DNA from 4 places in the Siminovitchia sp. FSL W7-1587 genome. Region 4 is predicted to be linked to each of the others. Evidence: riboswitches for the same ligand, from Rfam matches in the RefSeq annotation. Region 4 holds a riboswitch; each other region holds the start of a gene.
What was found. A riboswitch is a leader RNA that binds a small molecule or an ion and turns the genes downstream of it on or off. The one in region 4 is predicted to bind cobalamin.
Positions count from the first base shown of each region.

Region 1: another riboswitch for cobalamin. It lies ahead of NST31_RS12885 (ABC transporter substrate-binding protein); the one in region 4 lies ahead of NST31_RS19140 (InlB B-repeat-containing protein).
Region 2: another riboswitch for cobalamin. It lies ahead of NST31_RS07690 (ABC transporter substrate-binding protein); the one in region 4 lies ahead of NST31_RS19140 (InlB B-repeat-containing protein).
Region 3: another riboswitch for cobalamin. It lies ahead of NST31_RS00185 (ribonucleoside-diphosphate reductase subunit alpha); the one in region 4 lies ahead of NST31_RS19140 (InlB B-repeat-containing protein).

Region 1 covers NZ_CP150169.1:2,746,972-2,752,997, forward strand. Annotated here, with positions in the region: gene NST31_RS12875 (hypothetical protein) at 283-432, shown strand; gene cls (cardiolipin synthase) at 911-2,113, opposite strand; cobalamin riboswitch at 2,222-2,430, shown strand; gene NST31_RS12885 (ABC transporter substrate-binding protein) at 2,562-3,530, shown strand; gene NST31_RS12890 (iron chelate uptake ABC transporter family permease subunit) at 3,493-4,554, shown strand; gene NST31_RS12895 (4Fe-4S dicluster domain-containing protein) at 4,935-6,026, shown strand, end outside.
Region 2 covers NZ_CP150169.1:1,638,521-1,644,546, reverse strand. Annotated here, with positions in the region: gene NST31_RS07710 (hypothetical protein) at 179-406, shown strand; gene NST31_RS07705 (L,D-transpeptidase) at 390-725, shown strand; gene NST31_RS07700 (GNAT family N-acetyltransferase) at 931-1,401, shown strand; gene NST31_RS07695 (histidine phosphatase family protein) at 1,467-2,096, shown strand; cobalamin riboswitch at 2,132-2,314, shown strand; gene NST31_RS07690 (ABC transporter substrate-binding protein) at 2,446-3,414, shown strand; gene NST31_RS07685 (adenosylcobinamide amidohydrolase) at 3,519-4,991, shown strand; gene cbiB (adenosylcobinamide-phosphate synthase CbiB) at 4,988-5,950, shown strand; gene cobD (threonine-phosphate decarboxylase CobD) at 5,925-6,026, shown strand, end outside.
Region 3 covers NZ_CP150169.1:32,729-38,754, reverse strand. Annotated here, with positions in the region: gene NST31_RS00205 (YIEGIA family protein) at 268-1,149, shown strand; gene NST31_RS00200 (hypothetical protein) at 1,166-1,363, shown strand; gene NST31_RS00195 (undecaprenyl-diphosphate phosphatase) at 1,409-2,224, opposite strand; partial or broken gene NST31_RS00190 (ATP-binding cassette domain-containing protein) at 2,521-2,859, opposite strand; cobalamin riboswitch at 3,663-3,840, shown strand; gene NST31_RS00185 (ribonucleoside-diphosphate reductase subunit alpha) at 3,976-6,026, shown strand, end outside.
Region 4 covers NZ_CP150169.1:4,079,117-4,085,142, forward strand. Annotated here, with positions in the region: gene NST31_RS19125 (metallophosphoesterase) at 1-476, shown strand, start outside; gene NST31_RS19130 (metallophosphoesterase family protein) at 418-693, shown strand; gene NST31_RS19135 (PhzF family phenazine biosynthesis protein) at 1,059-1,982, opposite strand; cobalamin riboswitch at 3,048-3,236, shown strand; gene NST31_RS19140 (InlB B-repeat-containing protein) at 3,462-6,026, shown strand, end outside.

The sequences.
Region 1 (6,026 bases), 1.3 Mb from region 4:
CCAAAATAAATCTATCCAGTGGGGAGATGCGATTCAGCGGAACAAGGCTTTTCCCCTCGAGCGCTGATCATCCACGGAACACCTGAATGTAAGTGAGCAAGAGACAGTAGAAGACAAATTTCAGAAAATCCGTATCTTCCACTCTTCATTCGCTTGTCATCTTTTTTTTGAAAATGAGCCATTTGGCGCACTTCCGAAACGGCTAGGCCTCCATCAACAACCAAGCAACCAATGAGTCGTAAAAACACAGATAAAAAACCTCTCCGGAAGATCAGGGGGAGGATGATTCTTCCGATAGATGACCAAGACCAAACAGGCTGTTCAGGTTCGGGTAGCGCTGGCGAACAAGGGAATTGCCGGATCAATCAAGGAAACTTGCTGCTGGATGCCATTTGCGCCCTAGAGGACACCCAGGAGATTTCCGTTTACTGAACGAAAGGGTGAAAAGCTGGAAGGAATGACCGATACAGTCCATGGGTTTATTGTTCTATTTGGCAAGTGAAAAAATGTATGAACTGGCAATGTAACATCCATGCGACTTGCCAACAGTCTTGCGAATGCAATAAAGATTTTCGATAACAGAAGGTCGGTCAAAAGCAATAAGTGAGCATGATGACGAACCGGTCGCTTCCAGCTTTCGTTAAAACCGGGTCTCCAAAGCTTTCGATCCAAATAGGTATCCAAGACCGAGAAAAGAAGAAAAGCATAAGTGTGAACCAATCCATGAACCAGAGCATCAGCTGTATTTATTTGGCATACCACTAGAAATCTATAAGCGTGGTTAGTGAGTGTGGTTTTTAAAGATGATAAAGCACCAACAGCTCTGCCCATGTTTTCTGGTACACATTGTGGAGCGGAAATGCATCTTGGGCACTATAAAGGGCTGGCCCTGGAAAAAACAGTTTATGCGCTATAACAACCCTTTTATCAAACCTCCAATCCATTCTATTATCCGGAAACGGATGTTCACCGCTTGAAGGTCGCGGTGACTTAATTGTGTCGATTGCATGATGTCTTCGGCAATTATTTTTTTGACATGGGCAATAAATTCATGGTCGTATATAAAGCAATTGATTTCCTTATTTAACAATAAGCTTCGATAGTCGAAATTGGCTGTGCCGATGTCACAAACAGCATCATCAAACAAGAGAACTTTCGCATGGAAAAATCCTTCTTTGTATTGATATACGGTGCCTCCTTTGGCCAGTATCTTCCGCAGGTAGGGAAATGATGCTTCTTTGACGATGGGATGGTCGGACATTCTTGGTACAAGAATCGTCACTTTTACATTGTTTTCCAAAGCTTTTTCAAGAGAAGCCATGACTTTTTTCGGTGGAATGAAGTAAGGGGTGCCAATGAAAATGCTGTTAGTAGCCTTTTCAATATGGCGGATGATTTCCTCTTCTGCACCAACCCCTTCTGTTGGGAAAAAGCGATGGGTAATAGGCCCTTCAGCGAGCGAAGGGAATAAAGCTTGTTCATCGAAATCTGTTACCCCCGTCGCTCGTTTCCAATCCCGCAAAAAAACGCTCTGTAAATCGGCTGTCCCCGTTCCTTCAATGCGCAAGTGATAGTCCCGCCAAGGAGAAAGAAGTGAATCAAGGTCAATGTACTCTTCTCCAATATTATAGCCCCCCACATAACCGATCTTTCCATCAATCACAGTGATTTTCCGGTGGTTGCGGCGTTGGAGGGTAAAAAAGAGAAACGGCAGGCGAGGGGTGTTGCAATAATGCACTTCGACCCCGTTCCTCCGGGCTTTTTGGATGAGTTGTTTGGACACCGTTCTTGATCCAAACCAATCGAGCAGCAGCCGGACTTTGACACCACTTTTTGCACGGTCCATCAAAATGTCGAAAAACAGCTTGCCAAACGAGTCGTTTCTTACTATGTAAAATAATACGTGAATGCTTGATCGGGCGTTATAGAGGTCATCAAAATACTGGATAAACAAGTCAGTTCCCCGGACAAGCAGTGTGATGTCGCTTTTTCTCAAGGGGGATTGCGGCGGTTTGCCTCTTTTTCGGGCAATAAAGCGGCCGATATAATAGTCGGTCATGCAAAATGAGACTAAAATGATAACAATTGCTGTAAAGCAGGCAAGCCACTTCAATGAGAACCCCCCTCCTGTCCATGAATATATGCCCGTTTAGTATTCCCATTTTGGAAAAGGAAAAAGCTGTGAAACGAAAGTTTTTCATGTATAATATCTGTATAACTCCATATGTTTAGGCAATCGGTGGCTTTTTGTTGAAAATCTGTTTCGGAACATTCAGTAAAAAGCTGAAAAGGGAAGTTGGTGCAAATCCAACGCGGTCCCGCCACTGTAAAATGGGAGCGTCCTGAGATAACCCACTGTGTTTTGGTACGGGAAGGGGCAGGAAGCGATGATCATAAGCCAGGAGACCTGCCGATTTCACCTCTACAAGTCAACCTGCGAGGATGGGGAGATGAAGCTCGGATAAATAAAGTATGATTTTATCTGGCACTGGTTGTGTCTTTCCTGAACATCTCTGCATGGAGGTGTTTTTTATTTTTAAAAAGAAATGGGGATGGATTTGGTGAAAAGAATACATATGTTATTAGCCGCGCTTTTCCTTGTGGCCGGGCTGTTGGCTGGCTGCGGAAGCAAAGATGAACCAAAGAATGAAAGCGTGGAACCTAAGACGACGGATGAAGCCAAGGAAACGGGTTTTCCGATAACGATTAAAGATGGAGTGGACAAAGAAGTCACGATTGAAAAGAAACCGGAAAGAATCGTTTCGCTGATTCCGAGCAATACGGAAATTGTGTATGCAATCGGTGCAGGCAATGAAGTGGTGGGTGTTAATGAGAACGACGATTATCCTGAGGAAGCGGCGAAAAAAGAAAAGGTTGCCGGAATGGAGTTAAATGTGGAAAAAATCATTTCTCTCGAACCGGATCTTGTTCTTGCCCATGGATCAGGAATGGACGTATGGGAAGGCGGATTAAAGCAGCTTGAGGAAAGCGGTGTGACAGTTCTTGTTGTACATAACGCGCAGAGCTTTAGTGATACGTATGAAACGATTGAGATGATTGGGAAAGCCACGGGACATGAAAAAGAAGCAGAAGAAGTCGTACAAGAAATGAAATCCAAACTGGAAGAAATCAAGGAAAAAGCAGAGAAGATTCAAGAAGAAGAGAAGAAGTCGGTTTTTGTCGAGCTCTCCCCTCCTCCCGAAATGTATGCAGCCGGGAAAAACACCTTTATGGATGAAATGCTGGCTATTATTAACGCGAAAAACGCTGTGGAAGAAGAAGGGTGGCCAAAAATGAATGAAGAGGCCATTATTGCGATGAATCCCGATGTGATCATCGTCAATTATAGTTATGTGGAAAATGCTACCGATGCAGTAATGGCACGCACTGGCTGGCAAGATATGAACGCGGTAAAGGAAGAACGGGTCATTGCGGTCAACGAAGATTTGGTGAGCCGATCCGGCCCACGTTTGGCTGAAGGAGTAGAGGAGCTTGCAAAGGCTGTTTATCCGGATGTTTTCAAAGAATAATCCTTTTTTTCCCTATATCATTGCGATCGGGCTGTTGATTGCCGTAATGCTTGTCAGTATCTCGACGGGTTCCGTAAAGGTGCCCATACTGGATGTTGCACGCATTATTGGCAGTGAAGCTTTTTACCTTCCGATCGAATTTCCCTCTGATCCCATGTATACGAATATTGTCATGAATATTCGTTTGCCCCGCGTCGTGCTTGCCGGACTGGTGGGAGCGGCTTTGGCGATTGCCGGAGCTGCTTTTCAAGGGCTGTTGCGCAATCCACTGGCGGACCCTTATACGCTCGGTGTTTCATCGGGCGCTTCAGTTGGCGCGGTCATTACACTTTTTTATCAATTGTCCCTGCCTTTGGTTGGAATGTATACACTGCCGCTATTAAGCATTGTTTGCGCATTTATTACCGTCATTTTGGTACTTTCTTTTGCGCGCAGCATTGACAGAACGATGAAAGTGGAAACGATCATATTGACGGGGATTATTTTTAGCTCTTTCCTTGGCGCCTTTATCTCGTTGATGATTGCTTTATCCGGAGAGGAGCTGCGCCAAATCATCGGCTGGCTTTTGGGAAGCGTCTCGATGAGGGGCTGGAGCTTTGTGAAAATTATTTTGCCGTTTTTACTGGTCGGCAGCCTTATTCTTTTTTGGAACGCGCGTGAACTGAATGCGATCGCTTTTGGAGAAGAACGGGCCAAACATCTTGGCGTCAACGTAGGCCCAAGAAAGGTGGCCGTCTTGGCGTCCAGCTCTGTCCTGACAGGGGCGGCTGTCGCAGTGTCGGGAACGATCGGTTTTGTGGGTCTTGTCATTCCCCATCTGGTGAGAATTGTCTGGGGGCCGGACCATAAACACTTGCTTCCGCTTTCTGTTTTGGCGGGAGCGTCTTTCCTCATCTTGGCAGATCTTGTGGCTAGAACGATCATCGATCCTGCCGAGCTTCCGATCGGAGTGATTACCGCATTGATCGGGGCCCCGGTGTTTGCCGTCATTTTAATACGAAGAAAATTAGGGAAAAGAAGCTGAAGGCTGTCCGGTTTGGGCAGCCTTCCTTTATTGTGTAAAGGAAAACCATAGGATGGGCGTGTGGTTCCGAATAGTTTATTGCGAGGGTTAAAAAAAGCTTCGCTTTTACAGGTAGAAGCAAAGAGAAAAAATAAAAAGGATAGGGCATTTTGGGGTTAGCCGGAAGAGTAGGACGGTTGGCGAACTTTCAGCAATAGAGGCTTTCATCCCTAAAGTAAACCACCCGTTTACATGAACGAATTTTGATGAATCATAATAGAATTTCTCGAATCCATAGCAGGTTCCATCTTGACTGAATGCTCATTCATTATATAATGGTAGTAACAAGATTCGGAAAAGTGCCGGTTTTAAAAATAGATGAGAAGGGGGCACCAACTGTTATGGATGGATTGCTATTGCTGAATTGGCTTGCTTTTGTATTCGTAACCGCTTACGGCGTTTACTTGTTTGTGTATGTGGTAAGAACACGGATTCAATTTATTAAACTGGGAAAAAAAGAAGAGTTTGATCGCAATGTGAAAGAAAGGCTTAAAAATATTTGGACGTATGTGTTTGGGCAGAAAAAGCTTTTAAAGGATAAAAAAAGCGGCATTATCCATGTGATGTTTTTTTATGGTTTCATTCTCGTGCAATTTGGGGCAATTGATTTTATTTGGAAAGGGCTTGCACCGGGATCCCATCTTCCGCTTGGCCCTCTTTATCCGGGATTTACTTTTTTCCAGGAGCTTGTCACGCTTGTCATTTTAGTGGCGGTGGCCTGGGCGTTTTACCGCCGTTACATTGAAAAGCTTGTGCGCTTAAAGCGGGGATTTTATGCTGGGCTCGTATTGCTTTTTATTGGCGGACTGATGGCTTCCGTCCTTCTGGGGAACGGAATGGCCCTCATCTGGGAAGGGGAAAATCTTACATGGACGGAGCCTGTTGCGTCAGGCATTGCGGCACTGTTTGGCTGGATGAGCCCGTTCGCAGCGGCGGTTGTGTTTTACGTCGCGTGGTGGGTGCATCTGCTTCTATTACTCGCTTTCTTAGTATATGTGCCTCAATCGAAGCACGCCCATTTAATTGCCGGTCCGGCTAATGTGTACCTGGAGCCGCTTGACAACGACGCGAAGTTGAAGCCGATTGATTTTGAGGATGAGTCCGCCGAGACATTCGGTGTAGGAAAAATTGATGAATTTACAGATCTTCAGCTTCTTGACTTATACGCGTGTGTGGAATGCGGCCGCTGTACAAATATGTGTCCTGCGACAGGTACAGGAAAAATGCTGTCGCCGATGGATATTATGATTAAGCTGCGTGACCATTTGACGAATTACGGGGCAGCTGTTACAAGAAAGCAGCCTTGGGTGCCGGCATATGCATTTGCCAATACGCTTGGAAACAGAATCGCAAAAGCGGGCAGCACAGAAGGAGCCGAGGAAGCCGCAGCGGCATTGGAGTATCAGCCGAGCATGATCGGGGATATCATTACA
Region 2 (6,026 bases), 2.1 Mb from region 4:
GGGAAATAGGGTGCTTACATCCATGGTGGGATTGCCAAGTGCTATCCCGTCCTTATCGGTTATTTTGGTAAAAGTCGTATCAGAGGTTATTCTGTTCAACAATCAAGCTGTGGCTAAGCCTTCCGTCGGTAAGTCAAAGGGTGTTTCCTTTAGATGAACCGGGCCGCTGGCCAAACAAATGATGATCGCCAAAGCTGGCGAAGCGGGAGTTGATCCCGCTAAATCGGGAACGGCGATATCGAAGACGGTCCCCTCGCCTATTTTCCGGAAGTCCATCCGCGTCCGGGTAGAGCTGCGGTGGGAGATGGAGAGAAAGAAAGCTCTCGTGAAGGGGCTTTTTATTGATGTTCTACATACGATATTCCCAAAAGATGTTGGAGGGATTTATCGTGGCGAAATGGATTGATGTTTCAACGACGAAACACCAGCTCAAGCTTTTTGACGGAAACAAGTTGATAAAGACGTACCCGATTGCTGTCGGCAAGATGTTAACGCCAACACCATACGGAAACTTTGCGGTCATCAACAAACAGCGGAATCCCGGAGGTCCTTTTGGTGTTATGTGGATCGGGTTATCAAAGCCCCATTACGGAATTCATGGGACAAATAACCCTTCTTCCATTGGCAAAAACGTTTCACATGGCTGTATTAGAATGCATAATCGTGATGTGCTGGATCTTGCCCGCCGAATTCCGATTGGGACGCGGGTTGTGATTCATAGGTAGGGGCCGGATTTTTTTTTGCCGCAGGATATTTTCTTTTTGCAAGGAGTGGGCTATTCTTAAAAAGAGACTACTCGAAATGCCGTTTTAAAAGTAAGATGCGGTATTTAGGAGTCATTTACAATAAAATTGTCTGTTTCAAAAAAGTTGCGAAGCTTTGTCCCTTTGGATAGGGCTGTTTTTATACCTAAAAAAGAGGAGCAGGATAATGAATATAAGAAACGTGAAATCTTCAGATTACAAGATCATTATTTCTGTGTTAAATGAGTGGTGGAATGGTCGTACGATGACGGATATGCTGCCCAAACTATTCTTTGATCATTTTCAAGACACTAGTTATATCATTGAAGAAAAGGGGGAAATAATCGGGTTTCTGATTGGATTATTATCGCAATCACGCAAGAAAGAAGCCTATATCCATTTTGTTGGCATACATCCCCATTACCGCCAACACGGTATCGGGCGCAAACTTTATCAAACCTTCTTTGATCATGTAAAGAAAAAAGCGGTTAAAACAGTTCGCTGTGTCACATCTCCAGTGAATCAAAGCTCTATCGCTTACCATACGAAAATGGGTTTTGTCATTGAAAAAGGAGATAAACAGGTGGATGGCATTGATGTACATAGTGATTATGATGGTGTTGAACAAGATAGAGTGTTGTTTGTTAAGGCGCTATAACTATCATTACATTTCAGTATGATACGAAAAATGAAAACGAATCACCGTATAGAAAGAGGGTACTTATGCTGTATTTATATTTTATAAGACATGCGCAGACAGAATGGAATGTTGCGGGAAAAGTTCAAGGCCGGAGGGATTCCGGTTTAACTGAAAAAGGAGTGGAAGATGCGCGACTGCTTGGAGAAAAGTTCAAAGAGATAGATTGGCAAGCGGTTTACACGAGTCCGAGCAAGCGTGCCGTGAGGACGCTGGAGTTGATTCATGGAGAAAGCTTTTCTTCCTATACCGTTGATGGGCGACTGATGGAGATGGATCTTGGAGATCTGGAAGGAAAGACAATGGAAGAAATTAAGGAGCTTTATCCTGAGCAATATCATCATTACTGGCATCAACCAAGTAAATATGTTCATACGTCTGGGGAAAACTTTTACGAAGTAAAAGATAGAGTCGAGGCGTTAGTCAAAGAATTGCTATCCACCTATGAATCTGGCCATGTTTGTATCATTACCCATGGTGTTGTCGTGAAAATGGTGCAGCTTATTTTCCGCCAGCTTGACATGGACCAGCTTTGGAAAACTCCTTATATCGAAGGAACGAGTGTAACGGCTTTAAAAAGAGCCGGCAGCCAAATTGAAATTCTCTCGGAAGGGGATTTGAGCCATCTTTCATTGAAAAATCCAACTGTACAATAAGAGACGATCATGTATACTAAAGTCAAGTTGACAATTTCATATGGAAAGAATGGGGTGTCTTATGAAAAGACTTAATAGGGAAGTTGGTGAAAATCCAACGCGGTCCCGCCACTGTGAATGGGAGTGAGCTGAGTATCCACTGTGTTTCATTGCATGGGAAGGAACAGCGATCACGATGACCATAAGCCAGGAGACCTGCCTGATTCTTCACGCCATGAACCTACGAGGATAGGGAGGTGTACTGGTGGAATCGCCATCTAATATTGGATGGCTGTTCCAAACTGCACACATCTCTTGCGAAGAGATGTTTTTTTATTGAGAAAAAAAACAATTTACAGGGGGAGAAACATTGAAAAAATTCCACATTTTATTACTATCCATTTTCATGCTGTTCAGCCTGTTGACCGGTTGTAATCAGGCTGCTGAAAAAAGTGGAAAAACAGATCAACCATCCGAACAACAAACGAAACAATCGGAACAGGCGGCTTTTCCAGTCACATTAACGGACGGTAACGGAGAAGAGATAACGATTGAAAAGGAACCCGAAAGAATTGTATCCGCCCTCCCAAGCAACACTGAAATTGCGTTTGCCCTTGGATTGGGTGATAAAATTGTCGGCGTATCCGACCATGACAATTATCCAGAAGAAGCGGCCCAGAAGGAAAAAATCGGCGGCCTTGAGTTGAATATAGAAAAAATCCTCTCCTTAGACCCCCAGCTTGTGCTGGTTGACCCTTCCAATGATCAAAAAGCTGTAGAGCAATTAAAAGCGGCAGACATTCCGGTGCTTGTTGTCAACAGCTCGGAAAGTTTGGATGATGTGTATAAGTCGATTGAGTTAATCGGAAAAGCGACAAATACAGTGGATGAAGCGGAAAAGGTCATAGAGGATATGCGGAAAAAAATCGCCGATGTTGAAGCTAAGGTCAAGGGGATAAAAGAAGAAGACAAGAAAAAGGTTTTTATGGAAATATCTCCCGAACCGGAAATCTATACAGCAGGTAACAATACGTTTATGGATACACTCCTCACGATTATTCATGCAGAAAACGCCTCTAAAGAAATTGACGGCTGGCAGAAGGTAAATGATGAAGCTGTTATCAAGATGAATCCGGATGTCATCATTACTACATATAGCAACTATGTGGATAATCCGGTGGAACAAGTGTTAAAGCGTGAAGGCTGGACTGATATTACGGCCATTAAGGAAAAACAGGTTTTTGATGTGCACTCCGATCTCATCAATCGTCCCGGTCCCCGTCTGGCGGAAGGGGTTGAAGAACTGGCAAAAGCAGTGTATCCCGATGCATTTCAATAATTGGCGGATAGGGCGGGGATTCTCGCCGAACGCCATTTTTTAGAAGGAAACATCCTTACGAGGCACGATTCATTACCATATTAAGCATGAAAGAAGAGATTCCCATGATTGAAGTTATTCAAGCTTCGGGTGGCTATCGGCGTAAGCCTGTCGTTCAAGATATATCTTTTCAAGTACAAAAAGGGGAGTTTTTCGGCATCATCGGTCCAAACGGGAGCGGAAAAACAACGCTTTTAAAGATGATGAGCAATACGATGCCGCTTCAGTCGGGTGAAATGAGGCTGGCCGGCCGTCCCATCTCATCTTTTTCCTCGAAAGAATTTGCCCGGTTAACGGCTGTCCTCCCGCAAATGTCATCTTTGGCTTTTAATTACACAGTGAAAGAAACCGTTTCTTTAGGGAGGTATGCCCATCAAAAAAGCTTGTTTCATTCTTTTGATGAGGCAGATGAAAAGATCATTCACGAAGTGATGGAGCAGACAGGCATTCTCCAATATGCCGAAAGTCCGTTGGAAGAGCTCTCGGGCGGGGAAAGACAGCGCGTCTTTTTGGCACAGGCGTTGGCACAAAAGCCGAAAATTCTTCTTTTAGATGAGCCGACGAATCACTTGGATTTGGCCTACCAAAAAGAACTGCTCGATCTATTAAAAAAGTGGACAAAAGAAGAGAATCTCACAGTCGTTTCCGTGTTTCACGATTTGAACTTGGCTGGTCTGTACTGTGACCGCTTGCTGCTTTTGCATGAAGGAAAAAAGCAAATATGCGATGCGCCTGCTGAGGTGTTAAAAGAAGAAAGAATTCAGTGTATTTATAAAGCGGACATTGAAAAATATCCGCACCCAAAAGTGCCGAAACCACAAATGATGCTCGTTCCGCATCAATGGCCAAGTGGGCATAATCCGTTATTGCTGAAAGAAAGCATGCTGAAAGTATCGAATGAGACCATTACATTTGAATCACCGGTCCCGCTGCGGACGATGTCATCGGGGGTTACCGGATCAGGCGTGGGCTGGCACCGCTCTTTTGTCAACCGGCATGTGGACAAAAACTATCAATGCGACAATTTTAAGGAAGAGATGATCCTTTATTTAAAAGATCATGGATATGACCCGAATGAAACAGTCGGGATGATGACGGCGGTGAATCTGCACGATGTTTCCCACCAGGTGTTTGAGGAAGCTGGTTTGTCTGTGCTTGTTGTCGTGACCGCGGGTGCCGGGAATGCCGTCGATGCATCATTGGGTGAAAGACACCGGGTTCTCGTGTCCCCCGGAACCATTAACACATGGGTATTCGTAAACGGTAAGTTAACGGAGGAAGCTTTTATACAAAGCATTATGACGGCAACTGAAGCAAAGGTAAAAGCGCTGCACGAATGTCAAGTCGTCGATTCTTCGACAGGCACCCTTGCGACTGGAACATCGACAGATAGTATATTAATTGCGGCAACGCAGGAAGGGCCGTTTCTTCCTTTTGGCGGTTCGATCACGCTACTTGGCCGGCTGGTCGGCAAAGGTGTCTTTCTATGTACAAAAGAAGCGTTGCATAATCATTTACAAAGGAACGGCCTTCGTTGACCGCCCATTTAACAGCCATTGCCCTCGCGTTTTTGCTTGATTTGGCCATTGGGGACCCGCCCGATTGGCCTCATCCTGTTAAATGGATAGGGAAAATGATTTCTTTCTTAGACCGCCGCTGGAATCGGGGATCGCATCGGAAGTTAAAAGGAACAGCCATGGTCTTGGCTGTTATCGGCATGGTCTATATTACGGGATTTTTTCTTGTCTCGCTTTGTTATCACATCCATCCTGTTGCGGGAATCCTCGTTGAAGCAGTCATCATATCAACAACGATTGCTCAAAAAAGCTTGGGTGAAGCCGCTCGTGAAGTATACGAGCCTTTACGGGACGGAGACCTCCCGGAAGCCCGGAAAAAACTGTCTTATATTGTAGGCCGCGATACACTGGGGCTTCCGGAGGCAGAAATCGTCAGGGGGACGGTCGAGACGGTTGCTGAAAATACGAGTGATGGAATTACGGCGCCGCTTTTTTGGGGGCTTATCGGGGGAGCGCCGCTTGCCCTCGTTTATCGGGCGGTCAATACATGTGATTCCATGGTCGGCTATCAAAACGAGCGTTATCGGGAATATGGTTGGGCTTCCGCCAAATTGGACGATCTGTTCAATTGGATTCCGGCGAGGCTTACGGCTATCATGATGATGTGTGTCATGAAGCCGGTAAAAACAACGTATCGCCACGCATGGTCCGTATTACTCCGGGATGCCAAAAAACACCCGAGTCCAAACAGTGGCTGGGGAGAAGCGGCTGTCGCTGCTCTGCTCGGTATTCGCTTGGGCGGAGTGAATGTGTATCAGGGAAAAAAATCATACCGGATGGAAATGGGGGAGGGTCTGGAAAACTTGAACATCGACCATATTATGCAGACGGTTACGATCATGAAAAGGACTTCCCTGGTGTTCCTGCTGCTGATGATGATAGGGGGAGTCGCATGTGAACTGGCCTTTACATGGATCTAATCCAAAGTATCTATACGAATCACTGGATGTATTAAAACCCGGGCATGTGCTTGATTTTAGTGTGAATCTCAATCCA
Region 3 (6,026 bases), 490 kb from region 4:
TATCATTATTTAGCTTACCGAACAACTGTCCATATTTCAAACAAGCCTATCCTTCATATTTAAGCGGTATTTTGGCTAAAACATGAAAAACTGCTCGAAATACGTTGAACGGTCCCGTATGATGCCTAATCCTTCATTTCCCTCCCCCATCCAAATTTGAATGTTTGATAATAGCCAAAAAATGAAAAAATAAAACGCTATGCTCATATTTTTTGTTCCTGGCGGCATCATATAATGGAAGTTTTTTTCCTAAAAAGGAGCATGGGAATGGACCGATATTTGTTGATTGTTCTAATCGGCATCATTTTTGGATGCATTGCCCGCATTGTTTTGCTGCGGACAGACTTTAGGCAATATCCAACTTATCCGCAGGGCCGGATCATTCATTTGTCAATGGGTTTTATTGCTTCTTTTATAGGGGCGGTTGCCGTTCCTGCCGTTTTAGAATCCAATTGGACTGCGGTTACTTTTTTGGGGTTGGCTGCAACTCAGTTTCGCGAAGTCCGCAAAATGGAAAGGGAGACACTTTCCAATGTTGATTCAAGTGAATTGGTCAAGCGCGGGGCGCCTTTTATCGAGGGGATGGCGCAAGCTTTTGAAAGCCGAAACTATCTCGTCATGTTTACAAGCCTCGTGACAACACTATTTGCTGTTTTCTCCATTTGGGCCGGACTTTTGAGCGGGTTGGCCATGCTGATTGTCGTCAAAAAAAATATGTCCGGGAAAGTGCTGACAGCCATCGCAACAGTTTCTCAGGGGGAGATCCGGTTTGAGGGGCCCCAGCTTTTTGTCAAGGATATACATATAAAGAATGTAGGCCTTGAAGCCAGCCGGCAGCTCATCCTCAAAAGAGGGGTTGGGGCGATTATTACACCGAAACATGAAAACAGTGTCGTCACCATTTCACACCTTGGACAAAGACAGGCGATGCTCCATCATGTTGCCAACATACTCGGCGTCTACCTCGATACAGGAGAACCCGATATCGTCCCTCTATCCAAACGAGATATGAATGATGGAAGAGTCGCCTTATTCATTATGCCGCTAGAAACAGATTTTGAACAAGTTAAAACGGTACTGGAGCATGTTCCAGTGTTGGATAGTGCGATTAGGCTGCCAAATGAAGGGGACAAAGGAAAAAACAGATAAACTGGGGTGGTTTGACGTGGATACAGAAGAAAACAAAGCAAAGATTGCCGCCATCGTTACTCAAAATCAAAACGTGATCCTTGGTGGCGGTGCTCCTGTATTCCTTGTTCATGACAAGGAAGAACTGCAGAAGATAAGCAGCAGCTTGGGAAAAATCCTTGATTCCGCAGCACATGAGATTAATGACCAGACCATTATCATTGTGGCAAGATAGCTGTATGAAAAAACGGCTTGCGAGTAGCCCCGCAAGCCGGCAAGTTCAAGCAAAAATGAGAACAAGTGTCCCAACGACGAAACAATAAATACTAAAATAAATTAAATTTCCCTTTTCCATAATGTTCATAAACCATTTTAAAGAAAAATAGGAAGCCACAATGGAAACAACAAAAGCACTTATATACGGGATAAACAATGTTGTTAAGTCAGGGTCGTTCACCATGTCGGAAATGCTTAGGATCGTTCCGCCCACACTGACCGGTATGTACAGTAAAAATGAAAAGCGCAGTGCTGTCTCAGGTCTCATGCCCATGCCCATCGCACCGACAATCGTCGCTCCTGAGCGGCTGATTCCCGGTATTAAAGCTACCACCTGTGCAAAGCCGACCACAATAGCGTCCTTGAGCGTCAGATCTCCATCCTGTTTTCTTCCTTTTAAATTTCGGATTAAAAACAACGCTACACCCGTTATGAGCAAGGTAACGGCAGTAATATGTACTCCTTTTAGCGTTTCCGAAATCATGTCATTGAACAGAACACCGATGACTCCGGCCGGAATCGTGGCGATTATTAAATAGACAATGAAGCGAAAATCATCCCTCGCCTCTTCGTTTCGATGCAATATGTAAGAAAAGCCGTTCGTCGCAAGACGAATAATATCGTTACGATATATAATTAAAACGGCAATCAAAGAACCTGCATTTACAAGCAATTCAAATGTCAACTTTTTTGTGGAAATTCCTAAAAAGTGCTGGGCAAGCACCAAATGCCCGCTGGATGAAATCGGGATTGGCTCGGTAATTCCCTGAATCAACCCCAGCACGATATATTTAATAGTTTCCATTATATTTATTTCCATCACATCTCACCATCCCCGATTTACTAGAATACCTTTTTTACGTTTGCTTTTCAATTATATTTGGCAAATAAAATGAAAAACAGTAATGTTGTTAAATTGCCATTTTACTCAAGACCATAAGCCGCTGTTTAAGGAGAGAAGTCAAACGCGGGATACTTCCAAAGCAACTTTATCCCGCATATAAGGTGCCGTAAGACTCCCACTTCAAGACTTGATGAGTTGATACAAAAGGTTTAAGTGGGAGAAAACGGCACCTAAATGCCCGATTGGTTCAACTAACATTCAGTAGGAGCCCTACTGATGGACAAAGGCAGCAAGATATTTTCTTTGACAGTTAACGTATCCAGCAAATTATATTCCTGGTAAATGAAGCCGAGGTGATGCTTGCGGAATTCGGCAAGTTGCTTTTCCTTCATGCCGACGATGTCTTTTCCATCAATTTTGATCGTCCCCTCACTCACTTTGTCAATGGAAGAAAGGGCGTTAAGCAATGTCGTTTTTCCCGAGCCTTACGCGCCCAAGATACTGACAAAATCTCCTTTTTCCACTTGAATATCTATTCCTTTTAAAACTTCCTGCCTGTTAAATTTATTTCCGTAACTTTTATAAATTTTTTGCGCTTCAAGAATACTCAATTATGTTCAATCCTTTACTTGATATATTGATCATAAAAGGATTGGATATCTTTTTCCTTCGATTCGACGAACAAATGATAAAAGCATGTGACAAACATGTCACATGCGTGTGGCGTGTCAGATTCTCAAATTCGTTAGAGGAATGTCGTTCCTGTTCCCGGCTATGATTGTTGTTACTATAATGATCACGAGCAAAAATTCGAACCCTGTCTTTTCGGCAACCGCTGGTTTTCCCCATCAATCTTAATAAACTAAAAATATTGGTAAAAGAAATTCATTTTTTCACCACCGTATCGGAATAAGTCGGAGTGTGATCCAAATGTTTTTGCGGCCGACCCATTCGTTTTTAGCATTGTTGTATACATAAAAAAACGCTATAACAAATAGCATCAGGTTACCATTGACTTACAGGCTCTTTTTCTCGGCAAGCTTGATGAATTCGATCACTTTACCATGTTCAAGCTATATGCTTCGGTTTTTCTTCATATTTCAATGGCTGTCTTGGGAAAATAGCCTTAACAACGCCGCGCTCAAGGAGAAACGCGTCTTGTGTTTTCCTCCGTTAGGAAGGGCAGATATTTCCCAAAAGCGGCCAGATGTTTAAAGGCGTGTTTGTTTGTGGTACGATTGTTTGTGTTCTCGCCGACTTTATCACATACAGTTTGTCTCCGTTTTTCATGTTTGAATGTTGCATTTCGTTTATTCAACCGGAAAACGATATTTTGCTTGTCAATTGGTTTTGGCCATGTTATATTTTAGTAGATACAATATTTAGGTGTAACAATCAAATAAAACACAATATATAGTGACACAACAAAGAAGGCGCCCAAAAGGGCTTAAAAGGGAATCCGGTGAAAAGCCGGAACTGTCCCCGCAACTGTAAATGCGTACGAACGGCAATACCACTGTTTTTTAAACGGGAAGGTGACCAAGTAGGACGATGCATAAGTCAGGAGACCTGCCTTTTTTGTCACAGTTTCAATTCTTCGGGGATTGAGAAGATGAAACGATAGTGGAAACCGTCATTTTTCGTGCGCTTTTTTCTCCTATCGTTTGATCCGCTCTCTTCCCGGAGCGGGTTTTTCTATTTTTAAAAAATGAAGAAAAGGTGAGAAAATGACAACCATTATTGCTGAAAAAGAATCTCAAAAGCAGCCATTTGATCGAAAGAGATTATCGCGTTTTATAGAAAGGGTCGCGGACTTAAACTGTCCCGCATACATCGATAAGGTTGTCCGGGTGATAGAATCTAAAAATGAATATCATAAAGATCATATAACGGGCCTTCTCATTCAAGCCGCTTTGGAAAATACGGATGAAGCCAACCCGGATTGGACATACACTGCCGCAAAAATCTACCTCGCAAACTTGTACAAACAGGCCAGTATCAACCGCTCCTATGACAAAAAACAAAAATACGGGGATTTCTATCAATTAATCAAGCAATTAACTGATTTCGGAATTTACTCGACTCGTTTACTTGAAAAATACAGTGAAAAAGAGATTCGGGAGCTGGAACAAATCATTGATCCGGAGCGTGACTTGTTATTTGATTACATAGGACTTCATACATTGGCGACGCGTTACCTGGCAACGGATCATGAAAAAAATGTTTATGAATTGCCGCAAGAACGCTGGATGATCATCGCCATGCATTTAATGCAGGATGAGGCAAAGGAAAAAAGAAAAGAGTGGATTCAGGAAAGTTATTGGGCGTTGTCGAACTTGTACATGACAGTCGCCACTCCTACTCTTGCCAATGCCGGACTTGCGCATGGCCAACTTTCGAGCTGCTTCATCGACACGGTGGAAGATTCGCTGATCGGCATTTACAACAGCAACACAGATGTTGCCAGGCTTTCCAAAGACGGCGGAGGCATCGGGGTCTATATGGGGAAAGTCAGAAGCCGTGGAAGCTCCATAAAAGGATTCAAACACGCGTCATCCGGGGTTCTTCCCTGGATTAAACAGTTGAACAATACAGCAGTTAGTGTTGATCAGCTCGGAAGGAGAAAAGGCGCTGTTGCTGTTTATCTTGATGTGTGGCATGCGGATATTCTTTCTTTTCTCGATTTAAAACTGAACAATGGCGACGACCGTCAGCGGGCGCATGATATTTTTACGGGTGTATGTATTCCCGATCTCTTTATGGAGCAAGTGGAACGACGCGGTGACTGGTATTTGTTTGACCCGCATGAAGTGAGACAAGTCATGGGCTTTTCGCTGGAAGACTTTTATGACGAAGAAAAAGGCGCGGGCACTTTCAGAGAAAAATATGAAGCATGTATTCAAAACGAGACTTTGACTAAAACGCGGGTTCCGGCAATTCAAATCATGATTAGAATCATGAAATCCCAGTTGGAAACAGGAACACCGTTCATGTTTTACAGGGATGAAGTGAATCGCATGAATCCGAACAAGCATGCGGGAATGATTTATTCAAGTAATTTATGTACCGAAATTATGCAAAACATGTCCCCCACTGTGCAATTTGATGAAACAATAGATGGAGACACGATCATTACTTATAAAAAACCTGGTGATTTTGTCGTTTGCAATCTTTCATCCATTAATTTGGCCAAAGCGGTTCAAAAAATAGATGGCCCGCACGATGTACTGGAACGATTGATCCCCATCCAAATCCGAATGTTGGATAATGTCATTGATTTAAACACCATTGACGTTAAACAGGCTGTCATCACCAATCAAAAATATCGGGCTATCGGACTGGGAACATTTGGCTGGCATCATTTATTGGCCTTAAACGGCATTGAGTGGGAATCAAAAACGGCCGTGGAGCTTGCAGACCAATTATATGAAAAAATCGCCTTGCTGGCCATTCGCGCGAGTGTCGAGCTGGCAAAAGAAAAAGGGCCCTACCCTCTGTTCCAAGGCAGTGATTGGGAAACAGGAACTTATTTTCAGAAACGGGGCTATCTGGCCGGTGACAGATCAGACGAGTGGAAAGAGGTCATGGAAGCAGTTCAAACCGCCGGGATAAGAAACGGGTATTTAATGGCAGTTGCACCCAACTCCAGCACATCCGTTATTGCAGGCTCAACAGCCAGCATCGATCCCATTTTCAAGCCTTTTTACTTTGAAGAAAAAAAGGATTACAAATTGCCTGTTGTGGCACCAGATTTAACCCATCATACGTACAACATATA
Region 4 (6,026 bases):
CAGCCATTTACGATATTCATGGGAACCATTTTGCATTGGAAGCTGTTTTAACCGAAATCAAGAGGAACAACGTTCAAAAAATTGTCGTGGGTGGAGATTTGGTTTGGGGCCCACAACCAAGAGAAGTGATGAATACGCTCATGAGGTATAAAGACGAGTTCGTATTCATAATGGGAAACTCGGATCGGGAAGTTGCTTCCGGTGATGGGGCGGAAAAAGAGCCACAACATTTTATAGCGGAATTAAATCAATGGTGTGCCGGGCAGTTGAGTGATTCGCAAATGTCATTCCTTAAAAACATGCCAAAACATCATAGTTTATCAATTGATGGGGTAGGGGAGGTATTATTTGTTCATGGTTCCCCGCGTAGTGATGAAGAAGCGATTAGAGTGGATACTCCTGGAAGCAATATTACAGATGATACAGGATACGAAAGAAAACATCATTGTTTACGGGCATACGCATATACAATTTGACCGGATTATTGAAAATAAAAGAATCATCAATGCTGGAAGTGTGGGCTTACAAAGCCGGGCAAATGGAGCTTGTTGGTTACTGATTGATAACGAATTCCACTTTAAAATCACCGAATACAATGTTGAAGAAGCGGCTGAAAGGTTTCTCCAAGGGCAATGTCCTTATAAAAAAGATTTTGCAGAACATCTACGAAACCCGCCTTACGCAGGGCCTTAATAACTCAAGAGTGATAAAATTTTCAACAAACAATTTTATCAAAGGTGCAAACAACAGAGTAAACATAAAGCAGTCGCATTATCTTGCGGATAAAAGCGGCTTTCACGTGCCCGATGCGATTAATATCGTTGCAGGATTGTTTTATCCCGCATGTAAGGTGCCGTAATACTCCCACATCAACATCTTGAGTGAATACAAGAGAAAACGGCACCTACATGCCCGATTGGTTCAACTAACATTCAGTAGAATCCCTACAACTAACATTCAGTAGAAGCCCTACTGAATGAAGTTTCACTTTATGAGAACAGTTTCTTCTAGTTTACTTGTACTTTTAGTAGTATGTATTTGCCATGAAACAGGGTTGCTTAAGTATTATTTTTCACAATCTCATCATGATCCAGCAAAACTTCGAAATCTTTCACATAAACGGCATTTCCGGTGATTTCAACATCGAGACAGTCACTGTTTTTTGAAACTCGCACGATAACCCGGCCGTTTTTTCCGATTTCATGACCCTGCTCCACAACAAGGTTCAGAGAATCTTTAAAATGAGTATGGATGTATTTCGCATAATAAGCGCCCATTACCCCTGAAGCAGTACCCGTTACCGGGTCTTCAATCGTACCGGAATATGGTGAAGAGAAATGCCGGGCATGCATATCGGCGTGTGAATCATGCGTTTCCAAACAGAATGGATGGACAGAAGCTTTTGGCATCTCCTTTAAAATAGAAGGGAACGTTTTGTTATTGGGTTTCATTTTCTTAAAAGCGCCCAATTTCTTTATAGGGATTAATAATGTCCAAGTACCGGTACTTCCATATAAAATAGGTAACTGATCATGGATATCAGATTTATTTAACCCAAGGGAGCCAGCCAAATCCGCTATGGAACCTGTAAACTCTTTAAATGTTGGAGAAGCTTGTTTCATGGTGATCCATATGTCGTTTTCGGCTGTTGATTTAATCGTGATCGGTAAAATCCCAGCCCTTGTTTCAATGGTAAAATCGGTCTTATCGCCCAATAATCCTTTTGTTTGGAGCGCATAAACAGTTGCCATTGTAGCGTGGCCACATAAATTCATTTCATGACCCGGTGTAAAAAATCGTATTTTCAGGTCTGCGGCTTCGGATGCAACTGGAAATGCCGTCTCATTAAATCCTACTTTAAAAGCAATCTCTTGCATTTCGGCATCTGTCAGCTGATCTCCGCTTAAAACGACTCCCGCTGGATTTCCCTTATTAGGTTCTTTACTAAACGCATCGTAGTGATAAACCGTTATTGACTTCACACCCGATCCCCCCACCAAGATTTAGAAACTCATGTTGATTGTATCATGTATAATGGCTTTCTTGTTCAATAAAAAATGGACCCCGTTAGTGAAAAACGAAACCTGTTTTTTCATAGTAACAACCTTTATGTTAAGACCATGTGCTTTATCCCGCATGTAAGATGCCATATACACTACTTTAAGACCAGAGTTGATACCAAAGGTCTAAGTGGGAGAAAACGGCCCCTAATGGCCCGTTTCGTCAACGAACATTCAGTAGAAGATGGAAGAAAACGCCTGCTGAATGAAATTTCACTTTATCCGGCATGTAAGGTGCCGTAATACTCCCACATCAACATCTTGAGTGAATATAAAAGGTTTAAGTGTGAGAAAACGGCTCCTAAATGCCCGATTGGTTCAACTAACATTCAGTAGAAGCCCTACTGAATGAAGTTTCACTTTATGTACAACTTCCTCTTTATCGCATACTTCTAAAATAAACTTTTTGTTTTAGTAATTTTATTAACTTGTATAAATAATGTGAACCGAAAAGCTGTTGTGCAATTTGATAATCCATATATGCCAGTGAATCCATTGTTACTTGCCTGGCTTCGGCAAGACTTTGCCGGTTTATTTTTCCCAATATATCCCGGACGATTTCGAGCAAGTAAACGGATGATTGAACAGTTTGGATGATTAGCAAATAGAGAAGATCGACTTTATTGTGGATTTAGGCCCTGAAGGAGGAGAAAAGGGCGATCAAATCATTGTCAAAGGAACACCGGGTTCGATTGTGAAAAATAAAAAATCATATACAGGACAATATTTGTAAATTCCTTTTAGAAAACAGCTATTATTTTTGGAAAAAAACATTGATTCATATGATGTTAGGCACATCAGGAAAAGACATGAAGATTTTGTTTTTTATTTTATTCACAACTTTTACAGGTTTTAATCGTTTTTTAAAGGTTTGTTTGGAAGCAATTACATAAAGAAACCACCAATTCTTGCTTTGGAAAGTTGACATTTTTTTTAGAATTCTGTAACATTTCAAATTGAGAGCTTGTACTCCAAATTACAACTGAATAATGGAAAAACGAATTAGGTTCTTTTTATTTGTAAAAGATTAAAAGGGAATCAGGTGAAAGTCCTGAACGGTCCGGCCACTGTAATTGAGGAGCGACTTTCCATTATGCCACTGGGGAATACCCCGGGAAGGCGGAAGGAAGCGATGATCCAAAAGTCAGGAGAACTGCCTAACGCGTATATATGTAGCCTTCCGGAGAAAGGTGAAGTATGAGTCACTATGTCATCAATATAGATGGAGACAACCATCTATTATGTTTATAGATTTGCAAAATACCTAATCGCCTTGGGCTTCTCTGGAAGTCCAAGGCTTTTTCGTTTTTCCGAAGTTGGAGGAGGGAAAGATTTTTCTCGAGCGTCATTTTACATACTCGGACAAGAACAAGCTCTACAGACAAATGTGGGGGGAAAAAAGTGGGGGTTATTAAGAAGCGTTCGTTACGGTTATCTGCGGTTTTACTGACTTTTCTATTGATGTTAAGCATTGTGCCGCAAGTTGCTTTTGGGAAGGCTTACGATCCGAGAACAGGTTATCAAGAGTTGGACATTCGCTTCTGGGAAGATAAGGAACCGGAAATCGGTTTTTATATGAATGCTTCCTCCAGGTACATACTTGAAACGCTAGAAAAGCCAAGTATGGGATCGGTTGGTGGAGAATGGGCTGTCATGGGTTTATTGCGAGGCATGTATGCGGGTCACGATTACATGAACCATGTGCCAGATACCTATTTTGAAGATTATCTTGGCCGGATCGAACAATATGTGGCGGATAAAAAAGGAAACCTTCATCGGGCTAAATCTACTGAATGGTCGCGTCTCATTCTGGCGCTTACAGCATTAGGCTACGATATTACAGATGTAGCAGGCTACGACTTTATTGAAAAATTATCCAGCTCATATCGTTTTTCTTATAGGCAAGGAATTAATGGGCCGATTTGGGAAATTATCGCGATGAATACGGGAGGATATGAATTTTATCCTGATTCCACAAATCCGGACGTAAATACTTTCGGAAAAATGATTGATTACATTTTAAGTAAAGAGATTACGCAAGCTGACGGAACGGTGGGAGGCTGGTCTTTATTTGGCAACCCAGACCCGGATATTACAGGGATGGCGCTGCAAGCGTTAGCTCCGTACTATGGTGATGAAAAGCGCTATGCTGCGAGCGGGGCGGAGGCGTCATATGAAGAGTTTGCGGCAGCCGTGGAAAGAGGAATTTATATGTTGTCTGTTCTGCAACAGGAGAACGGAGCATACGCCGCTTTTGGAAATGTGAATGCGGAAAGTACTGTCCAAGTTATCGTTGCGCTAACCGCTCTCGGCATCGATCCATTACAAGAAAAGGTGGAGCTTAAGCGGATTGGCAAACATGTAAGCTTTATTCAAAAAGGCGCTGTTCAAGACGGCGTTTGGACGAATAATATGATCGATGCACTCCTCACTTTTTGGGATGATGGCAGTGGTTCTTCGCCAGAAATAGGCGGTTTTAAGCATGTCACGACAGGAAATGACGGCGGCGGTGGTTCGGGACATAGAGTAAATGCCATGGCGACCGAACAATCGCTTTATGGACTGATTGCCTATGATCGGTTTAAAAAAGGAATGAATGCCTTATATGATATGACCGATATGAAAAACGGCGAATACAAAAACATGGCTGCTAAAAAACATGATGCCAACTTCCATTCTAATGGTGAAGTACAAACAAACAAGGTTTCACCTTATGCGTTAGTGCAAATTCCCGAAGGTAAAAACATCCAGGGGAAAAAGTTCAAAGCTTGGAATTCCAAACAAGACGGAAGCGGCACGGATTATCTACCCGGTGAAAAGCTCGTCATGCCGGAACACGATATTACATTGTATGCACAGTATGACAACATTGAATATAACATCCATTATGAAACAAATGGCGGGACTTTAATTGGGGATGACATACCGAAAACATATACGATAGACGACGCGGAAATTCCACTTCCGGCAGCCGGGCAAATGGAACATGAAGGCTATCTATTTGAAGGCTGGTATGACAATCCAAGCTTTGAAGGCGAACGAGTAACAGCTATCGCGAGCGGAAGCTATGGAGATAAAACGTTTTATGCAAAATGGGTGGATGAGTCAGGCGCAAATGAAGAAGCAGCAAAGGAAGTAGAAGAGATGATTGCGGCTTTGCCTGATATCGAGAATGTAACCCTTCATGATAAAGAGGCCATTGAAGGGGCGCGAGCGGCCTATAACAACTTGACTCCACCGCAGCAAACATTCGTTGCCAATATACAAAAGCTTGAAGCGTTAGAAGCGAAATTATTAGAGTTAGAACAAGATTTAGTCAATAAAGAAGCCGCTAAAAAAGTGGAGGAAATGATCCAACAGCTGCCAGAAGCGGCGAATCTAAAGCTAGAAGATAAAGCGTTAGTAGAAAATGCCCGTTTGGCTTATGACAGTTTAACAGAAGTACAACAAAGTCTTGTCGCCAATGTAGAAAAGCTTGTTGAGACAGAGGCAAAGCTGAAAGTATTGCAAGAAGTAGCAGATAAAGAAGCGGCACAAGCTGTCGAACAAATCATTGCTGAATTGCCTGAAGTCGAAGAATTGACATTAGACCATAAAACAATCGTTGAAAATGCGAGAACAGCGTTTTATCGTTTAACAGCATCACAGCAAGATTTAGTGGCCAATAAAGCAAAACTCGACGAAACTGAAGCAAAAATGTTCGAATTGGAACAAATCGAGGCGGATAAGGCCGCTGCCGATATCGTTGAACAGATGATCGCCGGGCTTCCAAATGAATCGGAAATCCATCTAGATGATAAAGCGTCTGTTGCCAAAGTAAGACAAGCCTATGATGGCTTAACAGAGGCCCAGCAAAAGTTAGTGCCGAATATTGAAAAACTCACATCACTTGAAACGAAATTAAGTCAATTGGAACAGGAAGAACTGGACAAACAAGCGGCCAAAAAAGTGGAAACGATGATTGAC